3 regions of the Variovorax sp. 160MFSha2.1 genome follow, and region 3 is predicted to be linked to each of the others. Evidence: predicted binding sites of a transcription regulator. Region 3 holds the regulator's gene; each other region holds the start of a gene.
What was found. The regulator LexA, encoded in region 3, represses DNA repair genes until DNA is damaged. The targets are predictions, from matches to a motif close to ACTGTATNNNNATACAGT.
Positions count from the first base shown of each region.

Region 1: a site for LexA is predicted at 1,772-1,789, ahead of ABL838_RS20945 (PA0069 family radical SAM protein). Genes of this name have one in related genera too.
Region 2: a site for LexA is predicted at 3,262-3,279, ahead of ABL838_RS04450 (putative DNA modification/repair radical SAM protein). Genes of this name have one in related genera too.

Region 1 covers NZ_CP157624.1:4,591,793-4,601,182, forward strand. Annotated here, with positions in the region: gene ABL838_RS20940 (LysR family transcriptional regulator) at 1-381, shown strand, start outside; gene ABL838_RS20945 (PA0069 family radical SAM protein) at 649-1,743, opposite strand; gene ABL838_RS20950 (GbsR/MarR family transcriptional regulator) at 1,868-2,461, shown strand; gene ABL838_RS20955 (thiol-disulfide oxidoreductase DCC family protein) at 2,521-2,943, shown strand; gene ABL838_RS20960 (SAM-dependent methyltransferase) at 2,973-3,899, shown strand; gene ABL838_RS20965 (SRPBCC family protein) at 3,942-4,997, shown strand; gene ABL838_RS20970 (DUF4166 domain-containing protein) at 5,003-5,626, shown strand; gene ABL838_RS20975 (DOPA 4,5-dioxygenase family protein) at 5,634-5,981, shown strand; gene ABL838_RS20980 (Rieske 2Fe-2S domain-containing protein) at 5,978-7,294, opposite strand; gene ABL838_RS20985 (Bug family tripartite tricarboxylate transporter substrate binding protein) at 7,319-8,305, opposite strand; gene ABL838_RS20990 (helix-turn-helix domain-containing protein) at 8,417-9,247, shown strand; gene ABL838_RS20995 (glutathione S-transferase) at 9,269-9,390, opposite strand, start outside.
Region 2 covers NZ_CP157624.1:1,036,930-1,046,319, forward strand. Annotated here, with positions in the region: gene ABL838_RS04440 (tripartite tricarboxylate transporter substrate-binding protein) at 1-426, opposite strand, end outside; gene ABL838_RS04445 (DUF6351 family protein) at 510-2,858, opposite strand; gene ABL838_RS04450 (putative DNA modification/repair radical SAM protein) at 3,294-4,556, shown strand; gene ABL838_RS04455 (UdgX family uracil-DNA binding protein) at 4,579-6,009, shown strand; gene ABL838_RS04460 (DUF2892 domain-containing protein) at 6,121-6,339, shown strand; gene ABL838_RS04465 (RNA polymerase sigma factor) at 6,343-6,870, shown strand; gene pyrC (dihydroorotase) at 6,919-7,950, shown strand; gene ABL838_RS04475 (NYN domain-containing protein) at 7,947-8,744, shown strand; gene ABL838_RS04480 (DUF3025 domain-containing protein) at 8,741-9,390, shown strand, end outside.
Region 3 covers NZ_CP157624.1:3,647,990-3,657,379, forward strand. Annotated here, with positions in the region: gene ABL838_RS16475 (superoxide dismutase) at 1-135, opposite strand, end outside; gene xseA (exodeoxyribonuclease VII large subunit) at 185-1,498, opposite strand; gene ABL838_RS16485 (MotA/TolQ/ExbB proton channel family protein) at 1,812-2,444, shown strand; gene ABL838_RS16490 (ExbD/TolR family protein) at 2,456-2,881, shown strand; gene lpxK (tetraacyldisaccharide 4'-kinase) at 2,966-3,904, shown strand; gene ABL838_RS16500 (Trm112 family protein) at 3,885-4,067, shown strand; gene kdsB (3-deoxy-manno-octulosonate cytidylyltransferase) at 4,064-4,837, shown strand; gene adk (adenylate kinase) at 4,975-5,631, shown strand; gene ABL838_RS16515 (asparaginase) at 5,695-6,660, opposite strand; gene lexA (transcriptional repressor LexA) at 6,734-7,417, shown strand; gene ABL838_RS16525 (hypothetical protein) at 7,566-7,943, shown strand; gene ABL838_RS16530 (D-2-hydroxyacid dehydrogenase family protein) at 8,068-9,075, shown strand; gene ABL838_RS16535 (MFS transporter) at 9,072-9,390, shown strand, end outside.

The DNA of each region.
Region 1 (9,390 bases), 940 kb from region 3:
GCGGATTCGCCGCTGGCGCGCATGGCCAGCGTTCCGCTGCAGCGGCTCGAGGGCGTGCCGCTCATCGGGCTGCCGGTGCCCGAGGGCGATCTCGACAAGTCGGTGGTGGCCTCGATGCTGCGGCGGCACGGCGTCGGCATGCCCGTCGCGCAGCGGGTCGAGACCATGGTGTCGGCGCTGGCGCTGGTGCTCGCGGGCAAGGGCGTGGCCATCCTGCCCGCATGCGCGCGGATCGGCCGGCCGCCGGGCGTGGTGTTCAGGCCGCTGCGCAACGTCGACGCGAAGATGGAGATCGCCGCCTGCTGGCGCAGCGACTGGGACAGCCCGCTGATCCAGCCCTTCCTGGCGTGCGCGCGGGCCTCCGTGCGACAGGCGGCCTAGCTAGGGCCTGTTCACACTATTTCCGGGGTCGCGAAGGGCAGCCAGGGCGGGCCAATCAAGGCGCGTGACGACGCGTGTGCATGCGCACACGCTAGGAACGCAACGCCGAGTGGCCCGCCCTGGCTGCCCTTCCCGCAGGGTTGGTGCTCCAAGGGGCCGTCTGCGGCGTTGCCCGCGCTTGCAAGGCTTCAGCCTTGCTGCGCACGGGCGCCTTGCAGCCAGCCCCTTGGAGCACCAACGCGACCCCGGAAATAGTGTGAACAGGCCCTAGAACAGGCTGCCCTGCCCCGCCGCGCCCGGCGGGCGGAACGCGGAAATTTCGAGCGGAATGCGTTCGCGGTTGTAGCCCAGGCGGTTCGTCGCCTTCTGGAAACGCTGGTGGATCAGGTCGGCCCACAGGCCCGAGCCCTTCATTCGCGTGGCGAAGTCGGCGTCGTAGTCCTTGCCGCCGCGCATTTCGTGGATGCGCGCCATGATGCGGTCGGCGCGCTGGGGGTAGTGCAGCGCCAGCCACTCCTTGAAGAGCGGAGCCACTTCCCACGGCAACCGCACCACCGTGTAGAAGGCGCTGCGCGCGCCGGCCTCCCATGCGGCTTCGAGCACCTGTTCCATGTCTTCGGTCACGAAGGGGATCTGCGGCGCCACGCTCACGCCCACCGGCACGCCGGCCTCGGTGAGCGTGCGGATGGTGCGCAGCCGCCGGTGCGGCGCCGCGGCGCGGGGCTCCAGCTTGCGGGCGAGGTCGCCGTCGAGCGTGGTCACGGTGATGTACACGGCCGCCAGGTGGTCGGCGGCCATGGGCGCGATCAGGTCGAGATCGCGCTCGATGGCGCTCGACTTGGTGACCAGCGCGAAGGGGTGGCGCGCCTCGCCCAGCAGTTCGATCACCGAGCGCGTCAGCCGCAGCTCGCGCTCGATGGGCTGGTAGCAGTCGGTGGCGGTGCCGATGGCGATGTAGCTGGGCCGGTAGCTGCGGCGCCCGAGTTCGGCGCGCAGCACCTCGGCGATGTTGCGCTTGGCGATCAGCTTGGTCTCGAAGTCGAGGCCGGGCGACAGGTTGAGGTAGCTGTGCGTGGGCCGCGCAAAGCAGTAGATGCAGCCGTGCTCGCAGCCCCGGTAGGGGTTGAGGGAGCGGTCGAAGTAGATGTCGGGCGAGTCGTTCTCGTTGAGGGCCGACTTCACGTCCTCGAAGCGCACCTCGGTGGCCAGGGGCTGCAGCGTCTCGGCCTCGGCCGCGCCTTCTTCCAGCGTGCCCCAGCCGTCGTCGAAGGCGTTGCGCTCGTCCTTGGAAAAGCGGTGTGCGATGTGCGTGGCCGCGCCGCGGCCCTTGATGGCGTGGATGGGAATGAAGGCGGCTGGCATGGTCGGCGACTCCTTGGTAACTCGATTTACTGTTTATTTATACAGTATTCCACCGATTCACCGTCATTGCCGATTTTTTAATTTCTTTCTTGACAGAAATTTCGGGAATCCTAAACTCGGAGCCATGGAACTCACCGACATCCAACGCAAGTTCGTCCTGCACTGGGGCGAAATGGGCTCGCTGTGGGGCGTCAACCGCACCGTCTCGCAGATCCACGCCCTGCTCTTCGCCTACGGCAAGCCCATGAACGCCGAGGAGCTGTGCGACACGCTCGGCGTGGCCCGCTCCAACATCAGCAACAGCCTGAAGGAACTGCAGGCCTGGAACCTGGTCCGCATCACCCACACGCTGGGCGACCGGCGCGACTACTTCGAAACCAGCGTCGACGTGTGGGAGCTGTTCCGCACCGTGGTGCGCGAGCGCAAGGAACGCGAGTTCGACCCCACGGTGCGCGTGCTGCGCGAGCTGGTGTCCAGCCCCGACTTCCAGAAGGAGCCCGCCGACGCGCAGGACCGCATCCGCTCCACGATGGAGCTCATGGAAAAGCTCGCCACCTGGGCCGACGAGATGCTGCGGCTGTCGCCCGGCACGCTCGACAAGGTGATGACGCTGGGTGCCAGCGTGCAGAAGTTCGTTCGCGGCGATTCGTCGCAAGGCGGCAAGGGTGGCAAGGGCGAAGACCCGGACGCGCACCACGCCAGCCTGCCCATGATCTGAGTCTCTTTTTTTGCCCAACAATTTCTGTTTTGACAGAAATATCGAGAACGAAGAACGCCATGAGCCATACCGTGACACCCACCTATCCGCTCACGATCTATTTCGATGCAAGCTGCGCGATCTGCTCTGCCGAAATGGGCGCCCTCAAGGCACGCGACGCTGCCGGCCGGCTTCAGCTGGTCGACTGCTCGCCCATCGGCTTCACCGGCGGCCCGGCACCGCGCGAGGCGCTGATGGCGGCCATCCACGTCTCCAGCGCCGACGGCAAGGTGCACGTCGGCGTGCCGGCCATCCGCATCTGCCGCGCGGCGGTGGGCCTGTCCAGCGGCGGCCTGCTGCTCGACCTGCCGCTGGTCGCGCCGCTGGCCGATCGCGCCTATGCGCTTCTGGCACGCAACCGCTACCGCATTCCGCGCTGGCTGGCCGCCAGGCTGGCGGGACGCGTCGCCCCTTCATGCGATGACGGCAACTGCCGCATCTGAAGAAGAAACAACCACACGGGGAACCCACCATGCCCACCGTCTTCCAGCCCGACTTCCGCATGCCGCGCGGAACTGTCGAGCACACCGGCGCCCCCATCACCGCCGAGGACACGCAGGACTACTTCACCGAGGTCGCGACCGACTACAGCGCCTGGAGCCCCAGCTACAACATGCACTTCGGCTTCTGGCGCGTGGGGCTGAACCCGCTGCGGCGCGAGGGCATGCTGGTCGAGATGAACCGCGTGGTCGGCCGTGCGCTGCGCCTCGACGATGCACCCCGCCGCTGCGTGATCGACATGGGCTGCGGCGCCGGCGCCACCGCGCGCACGCTGGTTGGCGACCACGCATCGCTCTATGCCATCACCGTGACCAACGTAGCCGTGCAGAACCGCATCGCCGCGAAGCTCGACGCCGCCGCGGGCGTGGCGGACCGCATGGCGCACATCGATGCCGACTACACCCGCACCGGCCTGCCCGCCGCGCAGGCCGATGGCGCGTGGGCTGTAGAAAGCGCCTGCTATGCCGGCGGCACCGACAAGGCCGACTTCATCCGCGAGGCCGCGCGGCTGCTCAAGCCCGGTGCGCGCCTCGCGGTGGTCGACGGCTTCCTGCTGCGCCGCAACCCTGGCCGGCTCGCAAGCTGGCTGCACCGCCTGTGGGCCGACAGCTGGGCCGTGCCCACGCTGGCCGTGCGCGAAGACTTCGTCGCCGCGCTGCACGCGCACGGCTTCGAAGACGTCGAAGTGAAGTCGTTGCGCTGGCGCGTCGCGCCCAGCGCGCTGCACATCCCGGTGCTGGCCACCCGCTTCACGCTGGCCGAGCTCTGGAAGGCGCGCGGCAGGCTCAGCCCGTGGCGGCGCAAGCACATCGTGGCCAGCTACTGCGCCCTGGCGCTGGGCATGTTCTGGCGCGACTTCGACTACTGCATGGTCACCGCCACGCGCCGCGCCGACTGAGCGCGACACGAATACAGACAGAAAGAGGAGAAGAGGCTTTTCATGCAAAACGATCCCGAAGAAAGCAGGCTCGCCGAGCTGGCACCCGTCGAACCGCAAAATGAAGAAGCACAGCCCAAACCCGTTCGCGGCATGCCCTTCGGCTGGTTCTGGCCGATGGCCATCGGCGCCGCGGTCGCGCTGGTGCTGCGCCTGTTCTTCAGCAGCGCCCCCGGCAAGCCCTACTCGGCCATGCTGGCTTCCTTCGTCTACTTCGTTCCCGCGGTGTGCGGCGCGGTCACGGTGTACATGGCCGAGCGCATCGAGCGGCGCAGCTGGGGCTACTACATTTGGGCGCCGTGGGTGGCGACCTCGCTCTTCGTCGGCGGCACGCTGCTGGTGTTCATCGAGGGGCTGATCTGCGCCATCGTCATCGTGCCGCTGTTCGCCACCATGGGCAGCGTGGGCGGGCTGGCGATGGGCATCGTGTGCCGCGTCACCAACTGGCCGAAGCAGGCCGTCTACAGCTTCGCGATGCTGCCGCTGGTGCTCGGAGCCATCGAGCCCCAGCTGCCCAACCCCGACCAGTTCTCAAGCACCTCGCGCACGCTCTTCATCGCCGCGCCAGCCGAACGCGTGTGGCACGAGCTCAACGCCGCGAGCGACATCCGCCCCGCCGAGGTCGGCGACGCATGGGCCTACCGCATCGGCGTGCCGATGCCGGTGTCGGGCGTGACCGTCGACACGCCCGAGGGCCGCGTACGCCAGGTGCAGTGGCAGAAGAACGTGCACTTCGAGGAGGTCATCACCGAATGGGAGCCCAACCGCCTGCTGAAGTGGCGCTTCCGCTTCTCGCCCGACTCCTTCCCGGCCGGCGCGCTCGACGACCACGTGATGATCGGCGGCCAGTACTTCGACCTGCGCGACGCCACCTACACGCTGACGCCGCGCGACGGCGGCACCGAGCTGCGCGTGGCGGTGTCCTGGCGGCTGAGCACCAGCTTCAACTGGTATGCCGACCGTGTCATGCACCTGCTGCTGAACGATGCCTCGGAGAACATCCTGCGCTTCTACAAGGCGCGCAGCGAAGCCACGGCAACCGCAGTCGCTGCAAGATGACAACGATGCAACCCGTCTTCCAGCAGGCGCTCGGCCCGGCCTGGGACCGGCTGGGCGAGGTCATCCGCCGCCACTACACGATGAGGCCGTTCTCCGACGACTACGTCTGCGTGCGCGGCACCATGGACGAGGTCTGGCACGCGCCCTGGGCCGCGCTGCTGATGCCCTTCGGGCGGCTGTTCGGCGCGCTGGTGCCGCACCAGGGCAAGGAGGTACCCATCGAGGTGCACTACCGCTGCCGCCCCGACAACGCCACACTCTATTGGGACCGCGTTTTCCACTTCCCCGGCAGGCCGCCCTTCCACTTCCACTCGCACATGGAGCACGACGCGGCCCATGGCAGCGAGGTGACCGAGTACGTGCGCTTCGGCATCGGCATGCGCCTCGCGGTGAGCGCGGAAGAAGGCGCGGTGGTGTTCCGCGACCTGGGCTACGTCTGGCGCATCGCGGGGCTGCGCATTCCGCTGCCGCTCGGCCTGTTCATGGGCACGGCCTATGTGGAGGAACGGCCCGACCCGGCCGACGCCGAGCGCTTCACCATGAAGATGCTGCTGCGCCACCGCTGGTTCGGCGACGTGTTCCGCTACAGCGGGCGCTTCCACCTCGGCCCGCGAACAGGATCACAATGAGCGCACCATGCCTCGCCGCCCAGAAAACCTCTACGCCCAGTACCACGCCCACGTCTATTTCGGCCCCGACACGCTCGCGCAGGCCAAGGCCCTCTGCGAACGCGCGGGCCGTGAGCTGATGGTGGTGGTCGGCCGCGTGCACGAGCGGCTGGTGGGCCCGCATCCGCACTGGAGCTGCCAGCTCGCCTTCGACGCCGCCGAGTTCGACCAAGTCATCGAATGGCTGGAAGCCAACCGCAACGGGCTCGACGTGTTCGTGCACGGCGTGACGGGCGACGACCTCGCCGACCACACGACGCACGCCATGTGGCTGGGCGAGGAAAGCGAGCTCGACCTGCGGATGTTCCGCCGCTAGGCCGTCTCTTCGGTACCCGCGCCGTGCACCTTGAAGAAGGTGGCGCCCTCCACCTTCTGCCCGATGGCCTTCTCGTAGGCCTCGCGCACCTCGTCGGGCTGCCCGGCCTGGCCGAAGAAGTCCTTCAGGTACGGCCCCAGCAGCGGATGCGCCGCCAGCTCCCTGAGCGGCAGGCCGTTGATCATCTCGTCTCGGCAGGCCGAAGGCAGGAACACGTTGCGGTTCTTCTCCGGATCGCGGATCAGCCCCTTGGGCTCGTGGGCCGGGTCGGCCTGCATCGCCTCCAGCTCCTCGAAGAAGCGGCGCCGCATCATCACGATGCCCTTGTCGCTCTGGCCCAGCTTCTCGCGCGTGCGGTCGGTGACGGTGCCCTGCCCCACCCACACCACGAAGTCCTGGTTGGCGACGTGGCTGGTGATCCAGCGGCCCGTCGCCGGGTCCTTGATCGGGCCGTACCACGACGGGATGCGCTCCTGCACGTAGGGCTCCTGCTCGCTGGGCACACGGCTCAGCACCCACAGCACGCTCAGCGTGTTGTGGTCGTCGATGGGCACGCGCCATTCGAAGTGGTGGCCGAGGAAAAAACCGTTCGGCCACAGCGTGACGCGGCCGGTGGTCCACATCACGTTGTTCTCGCGCTCGCCGCCGCGCAGGCGCCTGTAGACGAAGCCGTGCTCGAACTCCTCGAAGGCAAGCTTCAGGTGCGTGGGCACGTACGGCCCCTCGTCGCCCTGCAGGCGCGTGGTCCAGTTGTTGTGGGTCCACTCGAAGTGCACCGGGTCGATGGAGTTCTCCTGGCACTGGAACCAGTTGCACGGAATCTCGGCGAACACCGCCTGCGCGAAGCCGTTCGCGCAGTTGAAGAGTTCCCAGTCGGGCAGCAGCGGCGCGGGCTGCGGGCCCATGTAGGCCCAGAGCAGCCCGGCCTTCTCCTGCACCGGGTAGGCCTTGATCTTCGTGTTCCTGCGCATGCGCGCGCCGGGGTCCAGCGTTTCCTCGAAGGGTTGGTGCACGCACTGGCCGCTCTGGTCGTACTGCCAGCCGTGGTAGCTGCAGCGCAGGCCGCATTGCTCGACGTAGCCGTACGACATGTCGGCGTTGCGGTGCGGGCAGCGGCGATCGACCAGGCCGTAGTTGCCGCTCAGGTCCTTGTAGAGCACCAGATCCTCGCCGAGGATGCGTAGCGGCTTCACCGCCTTGCCGTCGAACTCGCTGGCGCCCGCGATCGGATGCCAGTAGCGGCGCAGGTAATCGCCCATCGGCTTGCCAGGGCCTACTTCGGTCAGCAGGCGGTTCTTCTCTTCGCTCAACATCGAATGGTCTCCTTGTCGCTTGTTTCAATCGGCGCGGATGCCGAACTCGCGCACCAGCCTGCCGAAGCGCTGGTCGTCGTCCGAAATCTGCTTGGCCAGCACGGCCGGCGCTCCGCCCACGGGTTCGATGCCGAGCGCGGCCATCCTGGCCTGCACGTCGGGCATCTTCAGGATCTCGTTGAAGTGTTTGTTGAGCGCCTGCACCACGTCGGCGGGCATCGCCTTCGGGCCGAGCAGGCCCATCCACGCGCTCACGTCCACGTCCTTGAAGCCCAGCTCGATGAAGGTGGGCACCTCGGGCATCAGCTTCGTGCGCTGGCGTTCCGCGACCGCAAGCGGAAGCAGCTTGCCGGTGGCGATGTGGCCCGCCACCGCGCCGGGCGTGATCCAGCCCACGCTGACGTGGCCGCCCAGCGTGTCGTTCACCACCGGTGCCACGCCGCGATACGGCGCGTGCGTGGCCGAGATGCCGGCGTCCTTGTTCAGCAATTCGCCCGCGATGTGCATCGGCGAGCCCGCGCCCGGCGTGCCGTAGGTGACGGTCTTGCCGGCCTTCGCCCCGGCCACGAGCTGCGCGACGCTCTGGATGCCGCTCGCGGGCGAGGTCACCAGCAGCAGCGGGATGTTGCCGGTCTTCACGATGGGGGTGAAGTCCTTCACCACGTCGTGCGCCACGCCGGGGCCGGCCTTCAGCACATGCTGCGCGATGGGAAAGGTGCTGGGCGTGAAGAGCAGCGTGTAGCCATCGGCAGGCGCCTTCGCGACCCATACGTTGCCGATCATGCCGCTCGCGCCGGGCCGGTTGTCGACCAGCACCGGCTGCCCGGTGCGCTGCGAGAGCTTCTCTGCGTAGGTGCGCGCGATGGCGTCGGTATCGCCGCCCGCCGGGTAGGCCACGACGATGGTGATGGGCTTGGAGGGCCATGCCTGCGCCACGGCCGCGGTGACGGCACATAGCGAAAGAACGGCTGCAGCAGCGGCACGGGCCGCGTTTCGGTGGTGAAACAACATGCTCTTTTCCTTCTCGGTGGGACGACGTTGGGGTCGAACGCACTGTAGGAACGAGGCTGCGCGGCCAGAAGATATAGTTTCACTGAGTGAACCTTTTTTCTGGAGACCGGCATGTCCGACACCATGGGCACGCAGAGCGTGAAGTCGATCGACGCGCTGCGCCGCGGGCTCGACGTGATGCTGGCCATTCAGCGCTCGTCGGCCGTGACACTGCAGGAGCTGCACCGGCAGACCGGCGTGTCGAAAGCCACGCTGCTGCGCATCCTCAAGACGCTGCAGCAGGCGGGCTGGGTGGAACGCAGCGAGCACGACAAGCGCTACGTGCCCGCGTCGGCCACCGGCCAGTCGGGGCCCGTGGCGGCATGGCGCACGCGGCTTTCGGCGCTTGCTGCCCCTGCACGCGCCACGCTGCAGCGGCTGGTGCCGTGGCCCATCGACCTGGGCGTGCGCGACGGCACGGCGATGCTCATCCTCGACACCGACCGGCCGCGCAACGGCCTTGCGGTCAACTACCGCGCGCTGGGCTTCCGGCCGCCGATGCTGCTGTCGTCGCTGGGCCGCTGCTACCTGTCGTTCTGTCCCGAGGAAGAGCGGCGCGAGATCCTCGCCGCGCTGGCGCGCTCGCCGAACGATTTCGACCGCGGCGCGCGGCGCCCCGAGAACATCCGCCGCATGGTGGCGCATGCGCGCGACCTCGGCTACGTGGCACGCGACCCGACCTCGACCAGCCTGGATTCGCCCGACCGCTTCGGCGCGGTGTCGGTGCCGCTGCGGCAAGAAGACCGGGTGGTGGGCTGCCTCAGCTGCGCGTGGCTGCCGGCGGTGAGGAGCGAGCGCGAGATCGTATCCGCGCACCTGGCCGACATGCAGCAGGCCGCGCAGAGCATCGAACGCAAGCTGGCGCAGGCCGGCTTCGGGCCGCCGCCTCCAACGAATGCATGAAGCGCGAAGCCGGGCCGGCGCTCAGAACTCCGCGTCGAGCTCGTCGATCTCGTCGGGCTCCTGCTTCGCGGCAGCCACCCATTCCTTCATGGCCGGCAGCTCCATCACGCGCTTGCAGTAGGCCGCGCAGACGCCGTCGAGCG
Region 2 (9,390 bases), 2.6 Mb from region 3:
GCCGGCCTCCAGCTGGGGCTTGCCGATGACGGTCATGGGCACGTCGTTGATCATGCCCAGGTATTCGAAGTCGGTCTCGTAGTCGTAAGGCAGCTTGCGGTAGAGCACCGGCGTGGTGGCCATGCCCACGTGGGTGAGCAGCAGCGTGTAGCCGTCGGGCCGGGCGCGCGCCACCTTGGCGTTGCCGATGGTGCTGCCGGCACCGGCGGCGTTGTCGATCACGATGCTGGTGCCGTCCAGCGGCTTGCGCATGGCCTCGGCCAGGTCGCGCGCCACCCGGTCGGTGGGGCCGCCGGCCGCGAAGGGTACGACGATGGTGATGGGCTTGCCCGCGGGAAAGTCTTGCGCGTGCGCGCCGGTGGCGGCGGCCAGGCCGAGGGCCAGGCCCAGTGCGAGGTGGACGGCGGACACAGGGGTCTTCTTCATGGATGCTTTCAAGGTTCACTCCAGGGGAAAAGGCGGGCGGGCCTGCATGTGCGGTCGCGCGTGCAGGCCGCCCGCGGCTTGGCTTACAGGAAGCTCGACATCAGCTTCTTCGTGATGTCGAACAGCAGGTTCACGGGCGACGGCCCGAACGACAGCCAGGTGCCGGCGAGCGGCTGCTGGCCGACGCCGGGCTTGGTCCAGTCGCACACGCCGTCGGGGAAGGCTGCGTTCAGGCGTGCCCATTGCGTGGGGTTGAAGCTCACGCTGTAGTCCGACGGGTTCAGCGGCTTCAGCTGGCACTTGGCGATGTCGTCGGTGAGCGGGCCGCCCGCTGCCATGCGCGGCGTGGTGCCGGCCGGGTAGAAGGTGTTGCACGCGCCGGTGCCGAAGGCGGTCTGCTCCTCGGTGTACTTCAGGCCCGCGTTCCAGCAGGCGTCCTGCAGGTCGGCCGGGCGGTTGGCGGCGATCTTCTGTGCCTTGGTGCGATCGGAGGTGTCGGCCTTCACCGCGGTGAGCCACTTCACCATCTCGTCGAAGGCGGCCGCGCTGCCGCCGCCCATGGTCCACATCACGTGGTTGTCGATGTTGCCGTTGGCGCGGCGCAGGCGCTCGCGCATCGAGAACGAGTGGATCTTGGTGTGGATGTCGCCGCCGGTGGCGCCGTCGTTGTAGTCGCGCAGGTCGATGATGGCGGTGGAGGCCAGCCCGCCCGCGCCGTTGACGATGCGGCCCGACTGGTAGGCCCGGCGCAGCGCGTCGATGTCGCCCACGGTGCGCGCGGCGGTGCGCTTCATGTCGCGGTCGACGCCGCCCACGCGCTCGTTCAGGTCGAGGAACTTCTCGATGCCGAGCTTGCCCTCGTTGAGCGCGTTCAGGCCGTACTGGATGCCCACGTTGTCGATCGGGCGCAGCGCGAAGCCCTCGGCCTCGGTCTTGCCGTAGACGTTCACCGTGTGGTCGAACACCGTCGCGCGCGCGCCCGTGGGGTTGGTCAGCGCGTTGTAGCGCTGCTCGGCGGGCACGCCCGCGGGGAACGAAACAGTGGGATCCAGGCGACCCGCGCTGTTGCTCATGTTGGGGATGTTGCCGATCTGCAGGTAGCCCGAGATCGCCTGCTTCTCGGCCGTGGTGTAGGCCAGCGCCGCGGTGGCAGGGTCGTTGAAGTAGTTGTTGAGCACGCGCGAGTCGTGCAGCTTGAAGATGGTGGAGGAGGTGACGTCGGCGAACACCTGGCTCACCACCACGCCGTCGAACAGGCCGGGGTAGTTGTCGCTGGTCTGGTGGCTCTGGTAGGAGCCGCCCGAGCCGCCGGTGCCGATGGTGTGGGCCGGCACGCCGAAGTTCTCGATGAAGCGCTCCTTCACCATCGCGATGGTCTCCGAGGAAAGCTGGTCGTTGCAGTTGGTGCCGAAGACGTTGAGCGTGGAGGTGGTCACGGCGAAGCCGCGGCTCTGGTAGGTCGGGTTGATCAGCGTGGCGAAGTCGTTGCCCTGCTGGAACCATCCGCCCTGGCAGCCGCCACCCAGCGGGTAGAGCAGCGTGCCGTTCCAGCCGGCCGGGCGCGAGGTGGGCGAGGGCGCGGGCTCGTTGAGCACGTCGTGCAGGATCGCCGACTGGTACAGCCCGCGGTTGATGGTGCCGCTTTCGAGCCGCACCACGTAGGGCACCTGCTTGCCGTTGATGGTGAGCCAGGCCATGTTGGCCGGGTAGGCGGTGATCGATTCCGGCACGAAGCGCACGTTGCTGCCGGCGGTGGTGCGGTAGTAGTAGTCGACGCGCGTCTCCACCGAGCACTTGCCGTCGTCCAGCGGCTTGAGCACCTGGCCGCCCATGCGGGTGAAGGTGGCGTAGCCGCACACGAAGGGCTCCTCGTGCGGGCCGGAGATCACCGGGCCGGTGATCGGGTAGGCCGTCAGCTGCAGCTTCGCGCTGTAGCCGCCGTAGCTCGCGACCAGCTCGTTGGAGCCCGGCTTGAGCCCCGTGACCTTGCCCACCAGGCGGCCGCTGGCGGGGTCGCGCGAGAACGCCGCCGTCACGTCGCGCCCGTCGACCGACACCGCGAGGCTGCCGTCGGCCTTCTCGCGCAGCAGCTCCAGCTCGACCAGCGCGTCGTCGCCGGTCACCAGCTGCGGCGACGAGGACAACACGCCGATGCGCACCGTGGCATCGACCGGCGGCGGGTTGCCGGGGCCGGACGGGTCGGTGGGCGTGGCGCCGCCACCGCCTCCTCCGCCTCCGCCTCCGCCGGCAGCGGGCGGAATGAAGCTGAAGCCGCCTCCACCTCCGCCGGCAGCGGGCGGAATGAAGCTGAAGCCGCCTCCACCTCCGCCGCTGCCGCCGCCGCAGGCGGTGAGCGCCAGCACGGCCAGCAGCGTGCCGATGCGCACGGGGGTCGGGCGAAGGCGGGTGCTCTTCTTCTGGGTTCTGATCATCTTCTCTGTCTCCGTTGTGGTTCTGGTTGAACAAGCGATGGGGGAAAAGCGGCTCCCCCCGGCCGGCACGGCCATGCGGCGGCGCGACCCGGCGCGGGCCGGATCGAAGCGCGACGCGCGGCGCGTCAGTGCGAGGCGGTGAGTGGGAGGCCGGCCGGCGGTGGCGGCGCGGCGGCGAGTGCGGGCAGGTCGGTCATTGGCGTGTCTCCATCCTCTGTCGGGTGTGCCGCATGGATAGCAACGCATGTGCCACGCAGGCCGTCAAACCCAAGTGACTGATTCCATTGGAGTTTTTTCGGAAGACCTGCGGTTTTCCCGCAAATCGGCGGCTGAAAAACCAGCCATCGCCGGCGTCGCGCGGCCGGAAAACCGCACGCCAGGGGCAGGACACAATCAGCTTAAAACTGTATATTCATACAGTATTCGACCGATCCCATGGAAATCCAGCGCAAACTCGCCATCCTGGCCGACGCCGCCAAGTACGACGCTTCCTGCGCGTCGAGCGGCTCCCAGCCGCGCGACTCGCTCGGCGGGCGCGGCATCGGCTCCACCGAGGGCGCCGGCATCTGCCACAGCTATGCGCCCGACGGCCGCTGCATCTCGCTGCTGAAGGTGCTGCTGACCAACCACTGCCAGTACGACTGCCTCTACTGCGTGAACCGCGCATCGAGCAACGTGCCGCGGGCGCGCTTCCGGGTCGAGGAGGTGGTGCAGCTCACGCTCGACTTCTACCGGCGCAATTGCATCGAGGGCCTGTTCCTGTCCAGCGGCATCGTCAAGTCGCCCGACCACACGATGGAGCAGGTGGTCGAGGTCGCGCGCCAGCTGCGCGAGGAGCACGACTTCCGCGGCTACATCCACCTCAAGACCATTCCCGACGCCAGCGACGAACTGCTGGCGCGCGCCGGCCGCTATGCCGACCGGCTCAGCATCAACGTCGAACTGCCCACCGCCGAGGGCCTGCGCGCGCTGGCTCCGGAGAAGGACGAGAGCGCCATCCGCCGCTCGATGGCGCGGCTGCGGCTTCGCATCGACGACACCCGCGAGGAGGCGCGCCGCGTGTTGCCGATCCGCGCTCTGCCGGGCGCCGCGCCGGCCGCCGCGAAGCCGCCGCCCTTCGCGCCCGCCGGCCAGAGCACGCAGATGATCGTGGGCGCCGACGCCACCGACGACCGGCACATCCTGGCCTCCAGCGCCACGCTCTACGGCGCCTACAAGCTGCGGCGCGTGTACTACTCGGCCTTCAGCCCCATTCCCGACGCGGCCCGCGCGCTGCCGCTGGCCGCGCCGCCGCTGATGCGCGAGCACCGGCTCTACCAGGCCGACTGGCTCATGCGCTTCTACGGCTTCGAGCACCAGGAGATCGTGGCGTCGCCCGACGGCCTGCTGCGGCTGGACGTCGATCCCAAGCTGGCCTGGGCGCTGGCGCATGCGGAGCGCTTTCCGGTCGACCTGAACCACGCCCCGCGCGAGATGCTGCTGCGCGTGCCCGGCCTCGGGGTGAAGGCCGTGGAGCGGCTGCTGCAGGCGCGGCGCGTTCGACGGGTGCGTGCCGACGACCTGCGGCGCCTGCACGTGCCGGCGCGCAAGGTGCTGCCCTTCGTGGTGGCGGACGGGCACCGGCCGGCGGCCAACGCGATGGCGATGTCCGGCTCTGCTGCCGCGGCGGCAGAGCCGGCGCAGGCGGCGCTGTTCTGAGGGCGGCAAGCCTGGCATCGGCATGCGCGTGTGTCTCGAAGACCCGGTCGATCTCGATGCCTTCCGCGGCCATGCGCGGCGGCTGCTGGCTGCCGGCGTGCCGCCGGAGCAGGTCGAATGGAGCGAAGGTGGCAACGATCTGTTCGGCGAAGCGCCGGACCTGCCGCCCGCGCGGGTGCAACCAGCGGTAGCCCGGCAGGCCGTGCCCGCATCCTTCGTCGAACTGTGCGCCGACGTGATCCTGCACCGCGACGCGCAGCGCCTGGCCTTGCTCTACCGCCTGCTGTGGCGCCTGGTGCACGAGTCGGCGCTGCGCCACGACCCGCTGGACGCCGACATGATGCAGGCGCAGCTCATGGCCCGCTCGGTGCGCCGCGACATCCACAAGATGCGCGCCTTCGTGCGCTTCACCCGCGTCGTGGACGCGCAGGGCGCCGAGCGCCACGTCGCGTGGTTCGAGCCCGAGCACCGCATCGTCGAGGCCAACGCGCCTTTCTTCGCGCGCCGCTTCGCGCAGATGCGCTGGGCCATCCTCACGCCGCGGCGGTGCGTGGAATGGGACGGGCAGGCGCTGTCGTTCCGCGAGGGCGCGGACCGCCGCCAGAAGCCCGCGCCCGACGAGGGCGAGCAGCTCTGGCTCACCTACTACGAGAACATCTTCAACCCCGCGCGGCTCAAGCTCGCGACGATGCGGCGCGAGATGCCGCGCCGCTACTGGCACAACCTGCCCGAGGCCGCGCTGATCCAGCCGCTGGCCGATGCGGCCGAGGCGCGCAGCCAGTCGATGATCGAAGCGCCGGCCACGCCCGCGCGCCGCATCCGCCCGCCGCTGCTGATGCATCCGCGCCCGGCCGAAGGCGCGGCGCCCGCCGACCTGGACGCGCTGCGCGCCGCGGCGCACGGCTGCCGCGCCTGCCCGATCGGCGCGCTCGCCACCCAGGCCGTGTGCGGCGAGGGCCCGGCCGGCGCGCATCACATGCTCGTCGGCGAACAGCCCGGCGACCAGGAGGACCTGGCGGGCCGGCCCTTCGTCGGGCCGGCGGGCCAGTTGCTCGACCGCGCGATGGCGCAACTGGGCTGGGCGCGGGAGAGCGTCTACCTGGCCAATGCCGTCAAGCACTTCAAGTACGAGCTGCGCGGCAAGCGCCGCATCCACAAGACCGCCGGCCAGCGCGAGGCCGAGGCCTGCGCCCACTGGCTGGACAGCGAGATCGCACTCGTGCAGCCCAAGGCGCTGGTGGCCCTGGGCGCCACCGCCGCGCGCGCCCTGCTCGGGCGGCCGGTGGCGGTGCAGGCCGAGCGCGGCGCCTGGCTGCGCGAGCGCGGGGACGGCCGGCCCGTGCTCGTCACGCTGCATCCTTCGGCGCTGCTGCGGCTGCCGCCCGAGGAGCGTGCCGAGGCGCAGGCGCGCTGGCTGGACGACCTCGCGCTGGCGATGGCGGCGCCCGCGTAGAAGAAAAGAAAAAAAGAAAATCCGCGCATCCCGCGAACCGTTTCGCGGGCTCGGCGCCTCTTCGTGTCCGAGGGTCTTCCTCAGCACTCAAGAAGGATCGAAGGAATCGCCATGCTCTACGCCAAGAACCTACCCGGCTGGGAACGCGCGCTGCGCATCGCCATGGGCCTCGCCGGCCTCGCTTTCGCCGCCATCGGCTGGAGTACCGCCGGCTTCGGGCTTGCCGTGGCCGTCGCCCTCATGGGCGCCATGCTGGCGCTGACAGGCCTGTTCGGCTTCTGCCCGATGTGCGCGATGGTCGGGCGCAAGCTCGACGGAAAAGGGCGCTGAACCGTGGCCTCCGGCACCGACCGCACCGGCCTGATCCACGCCGCGCAGACCGGCGACCCGGCCGCCATCGCCAGCCTGCTCGCGGTCTGCCAGGCCGACGCGCGCCGCTACGCCTGGCGGCACTGCCAGGCCAGCGACGTGGACGACGCGGTGCAGGAGTCGCTGCTGGTCGTCGCGCGCAAGGTGCGGGCGCTAAAGGCCGCGGCGGCGTTCTCGGCGTGGCTTTTCACCGTCATCCGGCGCGAATGCCTGAGGCTGCAGCGCGCGATGTTCCGCCACGACCCCCTGGACGACGATGGCGATGAGGTGGCCGAGCGGCAGCTGGCCAGCCGGGGCGACGCCGCGCTGCGGCTGGACCTGACCCATGCGCTCGAATCGCTGCCCGCGCACTACCTCGAAGTGGTTCTGCTGCGCGATTTCGAGGAGCTGACCATCGCGGAAATCGCCGAACGGCTCGGCGAGCCGGCGGGCGCCGTCAAGAGCCGGCTGCACCGCGCGCGTTCGCTGGTGCGGGAGTACCTGCTGGCGTGATCCAGGCCTGCGCGGCCGGGAGGAGGCCGATGCGACAATCGGCCCGCCATGACAGACACCCTCACGATCACCCGCCCCGACGACTGGCACCTGCACGTGCGCGACGGCGCCGCACTCGAAGCCGTCGTTCCCCACAGCGCCCGCCAGTTCGGCCGCGCGCTGATCATGCCGAACCTCCGCCCCCCGGTGACCACCGCCGCGCAGGCCGTGGCGTACCGCGACCGCATCCGCGCCGCCGTGCCCGCGGGTACGCGTTTCGAGCCGGTGATGTCGCTCTATCTCACCGACAAGCTGCCGCCCGAAGAGATCGCGCTGGCTGCCGAAGCAGGCGTGCGCGCGCTCAAGCTGTATCCGGCCGGCGCCACCACCAACAGCGATGCCGGCGTGACCGACATCCGCAAGACCTACAAGACGCTCGAAGCCATGCAGAAGCACGGCCTGCTGCTGCTGGTGCACGGCGAGGTGACCGACCCGGCCATCGACCTGTTCGACCGCGAGGCCGTGTTCGTCGACCGCGTGATGATCCCGCTGCGCCGCGACTTCCCCGAACTGAAGGTGGTGTTCGAGCACCTCACCACGAAGGAAGGCGCCCACTACGTGCGCGACGCCGGCCGCTTCACGGCTGCCACCATCACCGCGCACCACCTGCTGTACAACCGCAACGCCATCTTCACCGGCGGCATCCGCCCGCACTACTACTGCCTGCCGGTGCTCAAGCGCGAGACGCACCGCGTGGCGCTGGTCGAGGCGGCCACCAGCGGCAGCGACCGCTTCTTCCTGGGCACCGACAGCGCGCCGCACCCGGCGCACCTGAAGGAGCACGCGCTGGGCTGCGCCGGCTGCTACACCGCGCTCACCGCCATCGAGCTCTACGCCGAGGCCTTCGACAACGCGGGCGCGCTCGACAAGCTCGAGGGCTTCGCGAGCTTCCACGGCCCCGACTTCTACGGCCTGCCGCGCCACACCGACACCATCACGCTCAAGCGCGAGAGCTGGACCGTGCCCGAGACCGTGCCCTACGGCGACGCCACGCTCAAGCCGCTGCGCGGTGGCGAGACCGTCGGCTGGAAGCTCGCATGACGGTTCCCTCGCTGCGCGTGATGCTGCTGATCGACGCCGACAACGTGTCGGCCGAAGTCATCGAGCAGGCGGTGCAGCGCACCATGGACGAATACGGCGCCATCCACGTGCGCCGCGCCTACTGCAACGCCGAGATGGCGGTGAACCGGCAGGCGCTCTTCAAGCGCCTCTCGGTGCGGCCGATGGTGAACCTGTCGACCGGCAAGAACAGCACCGACATCGCGCTCGCGGTCGATGCCATCGACCTCGCCATCGCCGAGCGGCCCGACGTGGTGGTGCTGGTGTCCTCCGACTCCGACTTCGCGCCGCTGGTGATCCGCCTGCGCGAGAAGGGCTGCCGCGTCTGCGGCATCGGCCAGCAGGGCAAGACCGGCGACGAAACCATCGGCATCTACGACGCCTTCACCGACATCGCGCACAACGCCGTCGCCAAGCCGGCCGCGCGCACGGTGGCCGCGAAGAAGACGGCCGCTGCGAAGGCTCCGCGCGCCAAGGCCGAGCCGGCCGCGAAGAAGGCCGCGGCACGCAAGACGACGAAGGCGAAGGCAGCCGCCAAGGTGCAGCCGCAGCAGCCGCCGCCTCCGTCGGAAGCAGCCGAATTCATCCTTCAGGCTGCCCCGGCCCTGCGCAGCGGCAAGGACGTGCCGCTCAACGACGTCGCCAAGGCCCTGCGCACCGCGGGCCTGCTCGGCAAGAACAGCAGCTCGCTCAAGCTCTTCGAGAAGCTCACCGCGGAGTTCGCGCTGATGCAGCACCCGGACCGCATCCGCTGGACCGGCGCCCCCGCGCCTTGACCCTGCCGGCGATCGACTGGGCGCAGCCATGGCTCGCGCCCTATCGCGCCGATGGCGAGGCGGCAGCGCAGGCTGTCGCGCGCAACGATGGCTGCGTGGCGGATGCCCTGCAGGGCATCAGGCCCGAATCAGCGCCCGGCTTCGTGCGGCAGCACGAACTGCCCGCCGGGCAGGCCTACGAGGCCCACATCTTCCGGACCCGAACGGTGCCGACCCGCGACAACCTGCACGACTTTTTCAACGGCCTGGTCTGGCTCGCCTTTCCACGGACCAAGCGCCGCCTCAATGAACTGCAGGCCGGCGAGATCGCGCGCGACGGCGTCGGTGCCACGCGCGGTGCGCTGCGCGACGCACTGACGCTGTTCGACGAGAACGGCGCGCTGCTGGATGCGCCGCCCGCGCTGTGGCGGGCGCTGGTCGCGCGTGATTGGCACACACTCTTCGTCAGCGGGCGCGGGCTGTGGAGCGAGGCACGGCTGGTGCTCTTCGGCCATGCGCTGCTCGAGAAGTTGGTGACGCCGCGAAAGCCCATCACCGCGCACGTCCTGCTGCCGGCGGATGGAGAAAACGGCCCGGCGGCGCTCGACGACGTCTCGGTGGCGGGCATGCTCGATGCGCAACGGCTCGGGCGCAAGCCCTTCGTGCC
Region 3 (9,390 bases):
GCCCTTCTGCAGGTTGTTGAGGTTCACCACGTAGGCGTTGTGGTGCTTGCCGTAGTGGTACTCGAGGGTTTCCTTCGAATACTCGGGCGCCAGTGCGTCGAGTGCATACGGCAGGGGTGGGAGCACATGTTCCATGGTTTTTTCTCGTGAGTTGGTTGTGGGAATGAAGGATTCTAGGAAGTAATTATTGGGGCGACGTCGGACGCGTTCCCGTCGCGCCGCCCGGTGCGACGGTCAGGTCGACTTCACCGTCGGCCAATCGCGCCTTCACTGCATCGCCAGGCGCAAGTTGCTTCGCGCTGACGATCGCATGACCGTCTGTATCGGTCAGCCATGCATAGCCGCGCTGCAAGACCAGTGCCGGATCGAGCAGCCGCATACGAAGAGCCACACGTTCCAGCCGATCTCGCCGCTGCACAACCGCGCGGCCCAGCTTCTGCGGAAAGTCGGCGGCAATCAGGCGCGGCGCCTGCGTGAGGCGCTCCCTTCTGGCCAGCACCATGTAGCGAAGACGCTGCGCATGGTGTGCCAGGCGCAGTTGTTGCCGATTCACGAGGCCCGAAGGCCGGCCAAGGCGCCCCGCAGCCTGGTCCAGACGTTGCCCGAGCACATCGAGGCGTCCGCCCAGCGCCTCGCCCAGCCGCTCCTCGATCAGATCGAGCGCGCCCAGCCACACGTCGCGTGGCGCGCTCACCAACTCCGCTGCGGCAGTCGGCGTGGGTGCGCGCAGGTCGGCGCAGAAGTCGGCGATGGTGAAGTCGGTTTCGTGCCCCACGCCGCTGACCAGCGGCACCGGGCTCTGCACGATGGTGCGCGCCAGCGCCTCGTCGTTGAAGGCCCAGAGGTCCTCGATGGAGCCGCCTCCGCGCACCAGAAGAATCACGTCGACGGCAGGCGTGAGCTCATACAGCGACTGCAACGCCCGTACCAGTTCACCCGGTGCATTGACTCCCTGCACAGCCGCGGGGGCCAGTACGACCGGAATGTGTGGAACACGCCTTCGCAGCGCGGTGACTACGTCGTGCAATGCGGCGGCGCCGAGCGAAGTGACGATGCCGATCGAGCGCGGCATGGTCGGCAGCGCCCGCTTGCGCGCAGGATCGAAGAGGCCTTCGGCTTCCAGGCGCGCCTTGCGCTGCAGGAACTGCTCGAACAGGGCCCCCTGCCCAGCCCGGCGCAGGCTTTCGACCACCAGTTGCAGATCGCCGCGCGGCTCGTACACCGCAAGTCGCCCGCGCACCTCGACCTGGTCGCCATCGCGCGGCGAAAAATCGAGAAGGCCGGCGGCCCGGCGGAACATCGCGCAGCGCAGCTGGCCCGACTCGTCCTTGAGCGCGAAGTAACAATGTCCACTTGAGGCGCGCGAAAAGCCGGAGATCTCGCCACGCACGGACACCGGATTGAAGCGCGCGTCGAGCGCGTCGGCCACCGCCCGGCACAAGGCGCCGACGGCCCAGACGCGCGGCCCCGGCGCGGAATTCTGTTCACGCACGCTCACAAAATGCACGCTCGGCCAGATGCCACTCTTCCACAACACGCGGCAAGGCCCCGGCCCTGGCCCCCCGAGGCAAGACAGGCGCACGGTTTCTCGTGCAACCCATTGATTTCATTGAAAAAAGTGCTGCTCAAAATTCAGTCGATCCAGCGAAAAGGCCGTCCCATGCGGGTCCGGACGCGTTGCGCAGCAGGTTAATCACAAAGTTATCCACAGAATCTGTGCGTCCTTGCTGACACAAAAACAAGGCGCGTGACGATGGTGACCTCAGTGGATAATCGCCGCGCATTTGCAGTCTACGGGCCGGAGGATTTTCTTGTTTTCCATCATAGTTGCCGCGGGTTGGCCGATCTGGCCCTTGCTTGCTTGTTCGATCATTGCGCTCGCGCTGGTTATAGAACGTTTCACGAGTCTCAAGACCGTGAGGGTACTTCCGCCGAAGCTGCTCGATGAAACCATCACCGCGTCGCACGGAGCCATTCCCGGTCCGGATGTCGTGACCAAACTCGAACGCAACTCGATGCTCGGCCAGGTCCTGGCCGCCGGCCTGCGCGCGCTGAACGCCAATCCGCGCTGCACCGAAGACGACCTGCGCGCCGCCATGGAAGCCTCGGGCCGCACCGTCGCCCACAAGCTCGAGCGCTACCTGCCCGCGCTGGCCACCATCGCATCGGCCGCCCCGCTGCTGGGCCTTCTGGGCACCGTGATCGGCATGATCGAGATCTTCGGCTCGCAGTCGCCCGGTAGCGGCGCGGTGGGCTCGGGCAACCCGGCGCAGCTGGCGCACGGCATCTCGATCGCGCTCTACAACACCGCCTTCGGCCTGATCGTGGCCATCCCGACGCTGATCTTCTGGCGCTACTTCCGCAGCCGGGTCGACGAGTACCTGCTGAACCTCGAACTCTCCGGCGAGCGCTTCGCCCGCCATCTCAACGCACTGCGCAAATGAGCCGCGCCCGCATGCAGTTCCGCCACGGCGCGCGCGACGAGCCGGAGATCAACCTGATCCCGTTCATCGACGTGCTGCTGGTGATCCTGATCTTCCTGATGCTGTCGACCACCTACAGCAAGTTCACCGAGATGCAGCTGCGGCTGCCCACGGCTGACGTCGACGCCCAGCGCGACTATCCGAAGGAAGTGATCGTGGCGGTGTCGGCCGACGGCCGCTATTCGGTCAACAAGAATGCCGTGGCCGACCGCAGCGTGGAAACCGTGACGGCCGCCCTCGCCGCCGCGGCCACCGGGGGCAAGGACAGCGTGGTGATCATCAGCGCCGACGCGACGAGCCCGCACCAGGCCGTGGTGACGGTGATGGAAGCCGCGCGCCGCGCCGGCCTGATGCAGATCACCTTCGCGGCCCAGTCGACGGCGCAAGCCGGGCACTGAGTGCCTTCGGACGGCGGCAGCAACAGCGGCAACCCGGGTTCGCGCCTGCAGGAGGCCTGGCTGCACCGCGGCCTCCTGGCCTGCATGCTGTGGCCGCTGTCGCTCGTCTACGCCGCGCTGTTCGCCGTGCGCGGCTTGTTCTATCGCATGGGATGGCTGCGGACCGAACGCGTGCGCGTACCTGTGATCGTGGTCGGCAACGTGATCGCTGGCGGCGCGGGCAAGACGCCGGTCGTGATGGCCGTCGTGCGCCACCTGCAGGCGCGGGGCATTCGGGTCGGCGTGGTGTCGCGCGGCTATGGCCGCCGTACCGATGACTGCCGCGAAGTGCTCGGCGACAGCGATCCGCAGGATGTGGGCGACGAGCCGGCACTGATCCACCATGCGACCGGGGTCCCGGTGTTCGTGGCGCGCCAGCGCATCGATGCGGCCCGCGCGCTGCTCGAGCGGCATCCGGCCACGCAGGTCATCGTCAGCGACGACGGGCTTCAGCACCTGGCATTGGCGCGCGACATCGAGATCTGCGTATTCGACGACCGGGGAATCGGAAACGGCTGGCGGTTGCCTGCCGGCCCGCTGCGCGAAGCCTGGCCGCGCCGTTGCGATCTGGTGCTGCACAGCGGATCGCGGCCGGCCTTCGCGGGCGGCCATACCGCCACGCGGACCCTCGCGAACGAGGCCCTGGGCAGCGACGGAAACCGCGTGTCGTTGGCATCCCTCGCAGGCAAGCCCTTGACCGCGCTGGCGGCGATCGCTCGGCCCGACGCCTTCTTCGAAATGCTGCGCGCCCGCGGCCTGACGCTCGCCGACGTCATCGCCCTGCCCGATCACTTCGATTTCGAGAGCTGGCAACGCCCGTCCGGCAAGGAGCAGATCCTCGTCTGCACCGAAAAGGACGCCGTCAAGCTGTGGCGCAAGGCGCCCGATGCGCTGGCCGTGCCGCTGGAGTTCGTGCCGTCCGCGGAATTCTTCGCCGCACTCGACGCAAAGCTATCATCGCTCGATGGATACCAAGCTGCTTGAACTGCTCGTCTGCCCCGTCACCAAGGGGCCGCTGACCTGGAACCCCGAGAAGCAGGAGCTGTGCTCGCGCAGCGCCCGCCTGGCGTATCCGGTGCGCGACGGCATTCCGGTGCTGCTCGAGAACGAGGCACGCACGCTTTCCGACGAAGAGCTCGGGCTGTGAGCTTCACCGTTCTGGTTCCGGCGCGGCTCGCGTCGACACGGCTTCCCAACAAACCCCTGGCCGATATCGCCGGCGTGCCCATGGTGGTGCGCGTGGCGCAGCGCGCCAGCGAGTCGGGCGCTGCACGCGTGGTGGTCGCCGGCGACGATCCATCCATCGTCGAAGCCTGCAAGGCGCATGGCGTCGAGGTTGTGCTCACGCGGCAGGATCACCCCAGCGGCACCGACCGGCTGGCCGAAGCCTGCGAGCAACTGGGCCTGGATGGTGAGGACATCGTCGTCAACGTACAGGGCGATGAGCCGCTGATCGACCCCGCGCTGATCGACGCCGTGGCGTCCACGCTCGCCACGCACGCCGAGGCGGCGATGAGCACCGCCGCCCACGAGATCGACTCGGTCGGCGACTTCATGAATCCCAATGTCGTGAAGGTCGTGCTCGATGCGCAGGACAACGCGATGTACTTCAGCCGCGCGCCGATCCCTTGGTGGCGCGACGGCTCCGCCAATGGCGCCGCACCTGCGATGCTGCCTGCCACCCCCGCGGCACTGCGCCACATCGGAATCTATGGCTACCGCGCCGGCTTCGTACGGCGATTTCCTTCGCTGCCCCCTGCGCCCGTCGAGTCGACGGAGGCACTCGAACAGCTGCGCGCGCTGTGGCACGGGCATCGCATCGCGGTGCATGTGAGCCATGTGGCGCCGGGGCCCGGCATCGACACGCCGGAAGACCTGGCGCGCGTGCGAGCCGTCTTCGCGGCGGCCGGCGCCTGAGCCTGCGCGTCTCCACGGCCACCGACAGCGGGATTTCCCGAAGGGCACGCATGCTATCCTCGAAGCAACTCCGCCCAGCCCAGCCATGGGGCCGACGCTCGGCGCGACACAAAATCTAAGAACCGTCCGAGGACACCATGAGACTAATTTTGCTGGGCGCGCCCGGGGCGGGCAAAGGCACGCAAGCGGCCTTCATTTGCCAGAAATACAGCATTCCCCAGATTTCGACCGGCGACATGCTGCGCGCAGCCGTCAAGGCCGGCACGCCCCTCGGGCTGCAGGCCAAGGCCGTCATGGACGCCGGCGCACTGGTCAGCGACGACCTGATCATCAATCTCGTGAAGGAACGCATCGCGCAGCCCGACTGCGCTAGCGGCTTCCTGTTCGACGGCTTCCCCCGCACCATTCCGCAGGCCGACGCCATGAAGGCGGCAGGCGTCAAGCTCGACTACGTGCTCGAGATCGACGTGCCCTTCGGCGACATCATCGAGCGCATGAGCGGCCGCCGCTCGCATCCGGCTTCGGGCCGCACCTACCACGTCAAGTTCAACCCGCCCAAGGTGGAAGGCAAGGACGACGTGACCGGCGAGGACCTCATCCAGCGCGAGGACGACAAGGAAGAAACCGTGCGCAAGCGGCTCGACGTGTACAGCCAGCAGACGCGTCCGCTGGTCGACTACTACTCCGCCTGGGCCAAGGCCGATCCGACCGCCGCGCCTAAGTACCGCGCCATCAAGGGCGTGGGCACGGTCGACGAGATCACCCAGCGCGCCTTGGCCGCGCTGAGCAGCTGATCGAAAGATCGACCGATCATCCGACTCGCAGCAAACCGCCCCTCCAGAGGGGCGGTTCTGCTTTCAGCCCAGCAATTCGAGCATCAGGGCGATGCGGGCCTTCGCGGGCGTCAGCGAGCCCGCATCGCGAAGCGGATCCCCCGCCTTCGGCAGGATGCGCCCGTTCGAGCAGCGGGTGGCTCGGAGCACCTCGATGCCGGCGTCCCGGGCCTTGAGCGCGGCAGCTTCCAGCGCATGGTGCAAGGTGCCGTTGCCGGTGGTGGCAAGCACCAGTCCGCGCAGAGGATCCACTCCGCCCGCCTGAAGCAGCGCCTCGATCACCGCACCGCTGGCACCGGCGTGGCTCATCACGATCTCCACGCGCGGCCACTGCACCTCGGTAGCACCGAAGAGCTTCACTACCGGCAGCGTTCCGCCTTGCGGCCACGACCGGACAAGGCGTACCTCGCCCTCCTCCACATAGCCCACGGGGCCCGCATCGCCCGAAGCAAAGGCGTCCAGCCGATAGGTATGGACCTTCTGGATGTCGACGCCGGCATGGATCGCCCCCGCGCACACCACGGTGACTCCGTGCGCACCCCGTGAGGCGGCGACGCTGATCGCATCACGAACGTTCTGCGGACCGTCCGGCGACAGCGCAGTGGCTGGGCGCATCGCGCAGGTCAGCACGACGGGCTTGGACGGCACCAGCACAGAATGCAGGAAGAACGCGGTTTCCTCGATCGTGTCGGTGCCGTGCGTGATCACCACACCCGCCACATCGGCCTGCGCCAGCCAGTGCGCGCAGCGCCGGGCCAACTGCTGCCAGATGGCGAAGGACATGTCCTTGCTGTCGACCTGAGCCACCTGCTCGGCCTCCAGCATCACGCCGTCGGGTGCCTCGATGCCACCCAGCAGGTCGGCCACGCCCACCTGCGCGGCGGTGTAGCCGATGTTGTCGCCGCTGCTGGCGGCCCGGCCCGCGATGGTGCCGCCGGTGCCCAGAACCACCACGCGGCGCGGCAGTTCGGGCGAAGAGGAATTGACCATGGCTTGTCAACTTCTAAAAACTGGTTAAAAATACAGGCACTGGATATCCAACCAGTGCCGCAAGGAACCACACATGCAGTTCGCCGTGAAGCTTACAGCCCGCCAGCAGCAGATCCTGGACCTCATCCAGAGCGCCATCGCACGCACCGGTGCGCCACCCACGCGCGCCGAAATCGCCAATGAACTCGGATTCAAATCGGCCAATGCCGCCGAAGAGCACCTGCAGGCACTGGCGCGCAAGGGCGTCATCGAGCTGGTCAGCGGCACCTCGCGTGGCATCCGCCTCAAGGGCGACGCGCTGCGCTCGCTCAACGAAACGCGCCATCGCGAGGGTGGACAGTTCTCCCTCTCGCTGCCCGGCATGGCCCAGCTGGCGCTGCCGCTCATCGGCCGTGTCGCAGCCGGCTCGCCAATCCTGGCTCAAGAGCACGTCGACCAGACCTTCTACGTCGAGAACACGCTGTTCCAGCGCCAGCCCGACTACCTGCTCAAGGTGCGCGGCATGTCGATGCGCGACGCCGGCATCATGGACGGCGACCTGCTCGCGGTGCAGGCCACCAAGGAAGCACGCAACGGCCAGATCGTTGTCGCGCGCCTGGGCGACGAAGTGACCGTCAAGCGCCTGAAGCGCAACAAACAGGTCATCGAGCTGCACGCCGAGAACCCCGATTACCCGACCATCATCGTGCAGCCCGGCGAGCCTTTCGAAATCGAAGGCCTCGCGGTCGGCCTCATCCGCAACACCATGCTGATGTAGGCCGCGGCGGCCTGCTTTCCAGAGCAACAGCACCCCATCCGGCAGCGACAGGTGGCGGGCGTATGGCGAAGCTTCTTCGCCATCACCCTGTCGCGGCCGATTCAAGAAATCCTGCCTGTGTTCAACCTCATACTTTTTTGGAGTTCACATGGGAATCGCCCTCCTCGCCATCGCCGACATCTGGATGCCGCTGCAATCGCTGGCCAACCGGCTGATGCCGGCACGCCGCCCCTCCCATCGCAGGGATCATCTCGATTCCGCAGAGTCCTCCGCTGGACTGCGCTACGTGGCCGTGCGCCCCGCCTGTGCAGCCCGCACCGGCGGCACCGCCCCTTCTGAAAAAGCCGCTGCGGCACGCCCGCTGCGCGTGGTCCGCGTGGTCGACGGCAAGGGCCAGCAGCGCAACAGCAACCGGGTGCTGATCTCCGGCCGCATGGCCGACGTCTGCGCCGAACTCGACCGCCTGGCCGCTCTGGAAGCCGCCGAAACCATGGCTGCGGCCCCTCGCTCGACGCGTCTGCATTGAACCTGCACTGAGCCCGGCATCGGGTCCTGTACGGGGCCCGAACCGCTCTACAAGCGGCTGCAGGGCGGGTATCCAAACGTTCGCCGGCGCGACATTCCAATGCTGCGAGGCACAATGGCACGCCATGAACATTGTGATCCTCGACGATTACCAGGACGCCGTACGCAAGCTGCGCTGCGCTTCCAAGCTGGACGCATACGCGGCCAAGGTCTATACCAACACGGTCAAAGGCATTGGGCAGTTGTCGGTCCGACTCAAGGACGCCGACGTGATCGTGCTGATCCGCGAACGCACCCAGATCTCGCGCCAGCTCATCGAGAAGCTACCCAAGCTCAAGCTCATTTCCCAGACCGGGCGCGTCGCCGGACACATCGACGTCGCGGCCTGCACCGAGCGCGGCGTGGCCGTGGCAGAGGGTTCCGGCTCTCCCCAGGCGCCCGCCGAGCTCACCTGGGCGCTCATCATGGCCGCCATGCGCCGGCTGCCGCAGTACATCAGCAACCTCAAGCACGGAGCTTGGCAGCAGTCCGGGCTCAAGTCGGCCTCGATGCCGCCCAACTTCGGCATCGGCTCCGTACTCAAGGGCAAGACTCTGTGCATCTGGGGCTACGGGCGCATCGGCCAGCTGGTGGCGCGCTACGGGCAGGCCTTCGGCATGCAGGTCGTGATCTGGGGCCGTGAAGCCAGCTGCGCCAAGGCGCGCTCCGACGGCTTCCAGGTGGCCCAGAACCGCCATGAGTTCTTCGCCGCGGCCGACGTGCTGTCGGTGCACCTGCGGCTCAACGAAGAGACCAACGGCCTCATCACCCTCGAGGACCTCTCGCGCATGAAGCCGACCGCCCTGTTCGTGAACACCTCGCGCGCGGAGCTGGTCGAGGCCGATGCCCTGCTCGCGGCCCTCAACCGCGGCCGCCCCGGGCTGGCGGCCGTCGACGTGTTCGAGAGCGAACCGCCGCTGCAGGGCCACGCGCTGCTGCGCCTCGAGAACTGCATCTGCACGCCGCACATCGGCTACGTCGAGCAGGAAAGCTACGAGAGCTACTTCGGCCAGGCCTTCGACAACGTCGTGAGCTACATCAACGGCAACCCCACGAACATCGTGAATCCCGGCGCGCTGCAGGTCCGTCGGTGAGCCAGCCGGCGCCACGGAGGGCGCTCTGTGCGCTGCTTGCCGGCAATTTCGTGATCGGAACGGGCGTGATGGTCGTGCCCGGCACGCTCAACGAGATCAGCGCCTCGCTCTCGGTCACGGCCGCCACGGCGGGGCAGCTCATCACTGCCGCCGCGGCGGTCATGTGCGTAGGCGCACCGTTGCTGGCCGCCGCAGTGGCCGGATGGGACCGCCGCCAGCTTCTCGCCCTCACCCTCCTCTGGTACGCCATCGGCCACGTTCTCTGCGCGCTCATGCCCACCTTCGGCACCCTGCTGCCGGTGCGCATGCTCACGG